Regions from separate parts of the Streptomyces sp. NPDC093149 genome, predicted to be linked through region 2. Evidence: riboswitches for the same ligand, from Rfam matches in the RefSeq annotation. Region 2 holds a riboswitch; the other holds the start of a gene.
The links. Region 2 has a riboswitch for S-adenosylmethionine ahead of ACIQCZ_RS21785 (aminotransferase class V-fold PLP-dependent enzyme). Riboswitches for the same ligand answer to the same signal wherever they lie in the genome.

Region 1: another riboswitch for S-adenosylmethionine. It lies ahead of thrC (threonine synthase); the one in region 2 lies ahead of ACIQCZ_RS21785 (aminotransferase class V-fold PLP-dependent enzyme).

Annotation. Positions count from the first base shown of each region.
Region 1 covers NZ_JBIVON010000001.1:161,352-164,968, reverse strand. The annotation lists gene ACIQCZ_RS00855 (MoaD/ThiS family protein) at 352-630, opposite strand; gene thrC (threonine synthase) at 660-1,961, opposite strand; SAM riboswitch class I at 1,979-2,105, opposite strand; gene ACIQCZ_RS00845 (glucosyl-3-phosphoglycerate synthase) at 2,259-3,209, shown strand; gene ACIQCZ_RS00840 (trehalose-6-phosphate synthase) at 3,264-3,617, shown strand, end outside.
Region 2 covers NZ_JBIVON010000007.1:73,910-77,526, reverse strand. The annotation lists gene ACIQCZ_RS21795 (rhomboid family intramembrane serine protease) at 1-375, shown strand, start outside; gene ACIQCZ_RS21790 (Lrp/AsnC family transcriptional regulator) at 372-653, shown strand; gene ACIQCZ_RS21785 (aminotransferase class V-fold PLP-dependent enzyme) at 736-2,112, opposite strand; SAM riboswitch class IV at 2,288-2,405, opposite strand; gene trpD (anthranilate phosphoribosyltransferase) at 2,653-3,617, opposite strand, start outside.

The DNA.
Region 1 (3,617 bases), on a different contig from region 2:
ACAGGAGAGGGTGCGTGCGCCGGAACGCGTCGACCGCGGCTGAATGTATCTGCCCAACTGCCCTCTGCAACAGGTCAATCGGACGAGAATTCTGGGCAGCACCGAACACCCGAATATGCGGAATTCATGGGATTCCCGGGCAAGTCGGGCCGGGCAAACGTGACTTATGACGCAAGGAGATCCGACACTTTGGCTGCATCTTGTCGCGACCAGGCGCATTCTCATATGCGGGCGGCACGGGCGGCTGGGGGGACTTCCCACACTGTACCGCGCTCAACCATGCAGAATTGCCCCCTCCGCTTCTCTCGCAGAGGGGGCAATTCCCATAACGCTGTGCAGTCGGGCGCAGGATCAGCAGCCGCCCGCGACGGCCGGGATGATCGAGATTCCGGCGCCGTCCGGCGTCGCCGTCTCCAGACCGCCCTCGAAGCGCACGTCGTCGTCGTTGACGTACACGTTCACGAAGCGGCGCAGCTTGCCCTGGTCGTCCAGGACGCGGGCGGCGATGCCCGGGTGGTTCCGCTCCAGGGACTCGATGACCTGGGAGAGGGTCGAGCCCTCGGCCGGGACCTCGGCCTGGCCGCCCGTGTAGGTGCGGAGGATGGTAGGGATGCGGACCTTGACGCTCATGGCGGGTGCCTTCCTTCGGTCTCGGGTGGTCAGCTGGTGGCGAGGCCGGCGGCGCGGAACGCGTCCAGGCTCGGCCGGATCGTCGCGGTCGCCTGCGAGGTGGCGGCCACCGCGTCCAGGGTCTTGAGGCCGTCGCCGGTGTTGAGGACGACGGTGGTCAGCGTCGGGTCGAGCAGACCGGCTTCGATCAGCTTCTTCGTCACGCCGACCGTCACCCCGCCGGCCGTCTCCGCGAAGATGCCCTCGGTGCGTGCCAGCAGCTTGATCGCGTCGACGACCTGCTCGTCGTCGACGTCCTCGACCGCGCCGCCGGTGCGCCGCGCGATGTCCAGGACGTACGGGCCGTCGGCCGGGTTGCCGATCGCCAGGGACTTGGCGATGGTGTTCGGCTTCTGGGGCCGCACGACGTCGTGACCGGCCTTGAAGGCGGTGGAGACCGGGGAGCAGCCCTCGGCCTGGGCGCCGAAGATCTTGTACGGCTTGTCCTCGACGAGTCCGAGCCTGATCAGCTCCTGCAGCCCCTTGTCGATCTTCGTGAGCTGCGATCCGGACGCGATCGGGATGACGATCTGGTCGGGCAGCCGCCAGCCGAGCTGCTCGCAGATCTCGTACGCCAGGGTCTTGGAGCCCTCGCCGTAGTACGGGCGCAGGTTGACGTTGACGAAGCCCCAGCCCTCGCCGAGCGGGTCGCCGATGAGCTCCGAGCAGAAGCGGTTGACGTCGTCGTAGTTGCCCTCGATGCCGACCAGCTCGCCGCCGTACACCGCGGCCATGACGACCTTGCCCTGCTCCAGGTCGTGCGGGATGAAGACGCAGGAGCGGAAGCCGGCGCGGGCGGCGGCGGCACCCACCGCACCGGCGAGGTTCCCGGTGGAGGAGCAGGAGAGGGTGGTGAAACCGAAGGCGCGGGCGGCCTCGACGGCGATGGCGACGACGCGGTCCTTGAAGGAGTGCGTCGGGTTGCCGGAGTCGTCCTTGACGTACAGGCCACCGGTGACGCCCAGCTCGCGGGCGAGGTTGTCGGCCTTGACCAGCTTGGTGAAGCCGGGGTTGATGTTGGGCTTGTCCGCGACATCGGCGGGGACCGGCAGCAGCGGCGCGTAGCGCCAGATGTTGTCGGGCCCGGCCTCGATGCGCTTCTTCAGCTCGTCGGGAGAGCCGCTCGGCAGGTCGTACGCCACTTCGAGCGGCCCGAAACAGGACGCGCAGGCGAAAATGGGGCCGAGTTCGAAACGCTCGCCGCACTCGCGGCAGGAAAGCGCCGCGGCGGGGCCGAGGTCGACGGCGTCGGTGGAAGAATTGGTGCTTACTGCAACGGTCTGCGCAGCCATGGAGGCGAGGCCCTTTCTCCTCATCTTCCTCGCGGCGCGTTTCGCCACGAGACGGAATTGGCACCTTCCCCACCTGACCTCGCGGTCGGCAGGAGGGTTGCCGGGACTTCAACGGGCCGTTCCCTCAGTCCCTCTGGATGAGCGCTGTGGCACTGGATCTCCGATCCAGGCATTTATTGGCGGACCGACCCCGACATGCGACGGCCGTCCGCGTTGTTCAAGACTGTAACCGAAGCACCGGACAGTTGAGATAGTCGTCCGAACCGCGAGATGGATCACATACAGGGAGTATCGACCGTGCTGGAAGAGGTCGAAAGCTGGCTGGCCAGGCGCTCCTGGTCGGCCGCCGACCGCCCGCTGGACCGGCTCCTCGCCGCCAAGGCCCGGGACCCGCGTCGCGGGAGCGTGAGCGTCGTGCTGCCCGCGCTGAACGAGGAGGCGACGGTCGGCGAGATAGTCACGGCGATCCGGCGCGAGCTGATGGAGAAGGTCCGGCTGGTCGACGAGCTCGTGGTGATCGATTCCGGTTCCACGGACGCCACGGCGAAGGTGGCCCGGGAGGCCGGTGCGCGGGTGGTGCACCGCGACGACATACTCCCGCGGATACCGGCCGTGCCCGGCAAGGGCGAAGTGCTGTGGCGGTCGCTCCTGGTGACCGGCGGTGACATCGTCTGCTTCGTCGACGCCGATCTGAAGGAATTCTCGGCCGACTTCGTCTCCGGCATCGTCGGCCCGCTGCTGACCGACCCGGACGTGCGGTTCGTCAAGGCGATGTACGACCGCCCGCTCGGTGACACGGCGGGGCAGGGCGGACGGGTCACCGAGCTGGTGGCGCGTCCGCTGCTCAATCTGCACTGGCCGCAGCTGGCCGGCTTCGTCCAGCCGCTGGGCGGCGAGTACGCGGCGCGCCGCTCGCTCCTCGAACAGCTGCCCTTCCCCGTCGGTTACGGGGTGGAACTGGGCCTCCTGGTCGACGCGCTGCACACCGTGGGCCTGGACGCGCTGGCCCAGGTGGACGTGGGGGTCCGCAAGCACCGCCACCAGGACGGGCAGGCGCTCGGCCGGATGGCGGCGGCGATCTACCGGACCGCCCAGCTCCGGCTGTCCCGCGGCCACTTGGTGCGGCCTTCGCTCACCCAGTTCGAGCGCGGCGAGGACGGCTTCGTACCGCGCACCCATCCGGTGGACACCGAGGAGCGCCCGCCGATGCGCGAGATCGAGGAGTACGTTTCGCGCCGCGCGGCCTGACGTCGCCTGACTTCGCACGTTTGGGTGGTTCGTGATCGGGCTAGATTCCGCAACATGGTCTCCGAGCACGAAGCCCAGTCCGCCGCCCGGCCCGCCGCCCGGCTCCCTGCCGAGCCTTCGGACCGGCCGCCCGCCGAGCCCTGTGAGCAGGTTCTCGTCGCGTCCAACCGCGGCCCGGTGTCGTACACCCTGGCCACGGACGGATCGCTCGACGCGAAGCGGGGCGGCGGCGGGCTCGTATCCGGGCTGAGCGCCGTGAAGGACAAGCTGTGGGTGTGCGCCGCACTCAGCGACGGGGACCGGGAGGCGGTCCGGCGCGGGGTCGGTGAGCAGGGCGTCCGCATGCTCGACATCGACGCCGCCGTGCACGCGGACGCGTACAACGGCATCGCGAACTCGGTGCTCTGG
Region 2 (3,617 bases):
GCGTGCGGCTATCTCGCCCTGGTCGCCTACGCCGCCGCGCACGCCACGTCCGACCAGACGCTCGTCGGCGCGTCGGGGGCGATCTCGGCGGTGCTCGGGGCCTTCCTGTACCTGTTCCCCAAGGCCCGGGTCACCAGCCTGTTCCCGTTCCTCTTCTTCCTGCCGCTGCGTTTCCCCGCCTGGATCGTGCTGATCTTCTGGTTCGTCCTGCAGTGGCTGGCGGTCCAGAGCGCGGGCAGCGGAGGGCCCGGGGTGGCCTATCTGGCCCATGTGGTCGGCTTCGCCCTCGGCTTCCTCTACGCCTGGGGACGTTATCGGCGTACGGATAGAGTGAAGACTCCAGCCACGGCCACCGAGGGAGAAAGCCAGCCGTGATCACCGCGATCGTGCTCATCAAAACCAGCGTGGACCGGATTCCCGAGATCGCCGAGGCCATCGCCGCGCTGGACAGCGTCAGCGAGGTCTTCTCGGTCACCGGTACGTACGACCTGATCGCCATGGTCCGGGTGGCCAAGCACGACGATCTGGCGGACGTCATCCCCGGGCGGATCAGCAAGATCCCCGGCGTCGAGGCCACCGACACGCACGTGGCCTTCCGTACGTACTCGCAGCATGACCTGGAGGCCGCCTTCGCCATCGGCCTCGACGCGTAGACACACCCTCCTTACGGCGTAACGCTCCGGCGGGGGAAGGGCCGTTCGAGCGCCCGTCCCCCGCCGAAGCGTTGCGCACGCGTCAGAGCTGCGCCGCTCCCCGGTCCGGGACGCAGCGGCCGCCCTCGGTGCGGTACTTCCACTGAGCCCCCTTGCTCACCAGCTCCCCGACCGCGCGGACGAAGCGCTCGATGTGCTCGTCCGGCGTACCGGCGCCGAAGCTCACCCGGATCGCGTTCAGGGGGAGCTCACCCGGCTCGGCCTCCGGCGCGCCGCACTCGCCGACCTCCTGCGGGTCACTGCCGAGCAGGGTACGGACCAGCGGATGGGCGCAGAACAGGCCGTCGCGGACCCCGATGCCGTACTCGGCGGAGAGTGCGGCGGCGAAGTGCGAGCTGTTCCATCCCTCCACCACGAACGAGATCACGCCGACCCGCGGGGCGTCGTCGCCGAACAGCGAGAGCACCTTGACCTCGGGGACGTCGGCGAGACCGGCCCGGACCGCGGCGACGAGGTGCTGCTCCCGGGCGACGAGGCGGTCGAAGCCCGCCTCGGTGAGCGCCTTGCAGGCGGAGGCGATGGAGTACACGCCGATGACATTGGGGGAACCGGCCTCGTGGCGGGCCGCGGTGGAGTGCCACTCGACCTCCACCCCGCCGTCGGTACGGCGGGCGACCTTGCGGGAGGCACCGCCGCCGGCCAGGTACGGCTCGGCGTTCTGCAGCCAGTCGGCCCGGCCCGCGAGCACACCCGAGCCGAACGGCGCGTACAGCTTGTGCCCGGAGAAGGCCACCCAGTCGACGTCCAGCTCGGCGATGTCGACGGGGTGGTGCGGGGCGAGCTGCGCGGCGTCCAGCACGATCCGGGCACCGTGTGCGTGCGCGGCAGCCGCCAGTTCCTTGACCGGCCACAGCTCACCGGTGACGTTGGAAGCACCGGTCACGCAGACCAGCGCGGGGCCGTAGGGGTCACGGTCGGCGAGCGCGCGCTCCAGCGTCTCGACGGCCTGCGCCGGGGTGCGCGGAGCGTTCAGATAGGTCACCCGGGCGTCGCGCCACGGCAGCAGGGAGGCGTGGTGCTCGGTCTCGTAGACGAAGACCTGGCAGTCGGCGGGGACGACGGCGGCCAGCAGGTTGAGGGAGTCGGTGGTCGACCGGGTGAAGATCACCTGATCGTCCGCGCGGCAGCCGAGGAACTCGGCGACGGTCGCGCGGCTGTTCTCGAAGAGGTCCGTGGAGAGCTGCGAGAGGTACCCGGCGCCACGGTGGACGCTGCCGTAGTACGGGGCGTACGCGGCGACGTCGTCCCAGACGCGCTGGAGAGCCGGGGCACTGGCGGCGTAGTCGAGCGCCGCATAGGTGACTTCACCACCCGTGACCAGCGGAACCGTTACATCCTTACCCAGAACCGGCAGAGGGGCACAAAGCGACTGGTCGGCGGCAGCGGTGAAGACAGACATGGCGAACTCCCGTAAGAGGCAGGCGAATTGCATGCGCCGACGGATACGCGGCAGCGCAGCGGAAAGTGAAAAAGGGGGTGCGGAGGAGGGCTGAGAAGCCCTATCGCATTCGCGTGCTCACAAGAGACTCCCTAGGGACCAGGACCCCGGGGGTTGGCATTCACAGATGCCGAGGGGCCCGCGCTTGCCGCAGACCTCGCTGCCTACGGCCTGGTCTTCACCCGGGGCACCCCGCCACGGACGGAGGGTTGCCGGACAGCGGGCCGGGGCCGTAGTCGCTGTCACTCATGACCTGCGCAGCATCTTGCCATACGTACAAGAACGCGCAAGGCGCGGTCCAGGATCCGGACCGCGCCCCACGTCACCCGACAGGCTCTCAGAGCCTGTCGGGTGGCCTCGGATCGGATGGCGGGCGCGGTCTGGTGCGTGCGATTCCGAGGCGGAGGAGGGAGTCGACGCGGAGCGTCGGCGACCGACGACGACGCGGGAAGCGTGCGTGCCAGGGCGTGGCCGCCCGGTCGGAGGCCACCCGACAGGCTCTCAGGCGTTGCTGACCGCCACCCAGCGCTCCAGCGCGCGCCGCGCCGCACCGGAGTCGATGGACTCGGCGGCCTTCGCGATCCCGGCGGCGATCTGCTCGTTCAGCGTGCCGTCCGTCGGGTCCAGGGCGACCAGTGCGGCCGCCGAGTTGAGCAGCACGGCCTCCCGTACGGGCCCGTGCTCGCCGGCCAGCACCCGGCGCGCCACATCCGCGTTGTACGAGGCGTCGGCGCCGCGCAGCGCCTGTGCCGGCACCAACTGAAGGCCGACGTCGCGCGGGTCGAACGCCTCCTCGCGCACCGATCCGTCCCGGACCACCCAGACGCGCGAGGTAGCGGTCGTCGTCAGCTCGTCCAGGCCGTCGTCACCGCGGAAGACCAGCGCGGAGTTGCCGCGCTCCGCGAGGACGCCCGCGACGATCGGCGCCATCCGCAGATCGGCCACGCCGATGGCCTGCGAGCGCACCCTGGCCGGGTTGGTGAGCGGTCCGAGGATGTTGAAGGTGGTCTGGGCACCGAGCTCCTTGCGGGCCTTGGCCGCGTACCGCAGGGCGGGGTGGAACTTCACCGCGAAGCAGAAGGTGATGCCCGCCTCCTCGGCCACCTCGACCACCCGCTGCGCACTGAGCTCCAGATTGACGCCGAGCTTCTCCAGCACGTCGGAGGAACCGCTCGCCGAGGAGGAGGCGCGGTTGCCGTGCTTGACGACCTTGGCACCGGTGCCCGCGATGACGATCGCCGACATCGTGGAGATGTTGACCGTCTTGGCGAGATCGCCGCCGGTGCCGACGATGTCGACCGTGCGACCGGGCACGTGGATGGTGTTGGCGTGCTCGTACATCGCACGCACCAGGCCCGACACCTCGTCGACCGTCTCGCCCTTGGCACGCAGGGCCACCGCGAAACCGGCGATCTGCACATCGCTCGCCTCGCCGCTCATGATGCGGTCCATCGCCCACGCGGTGT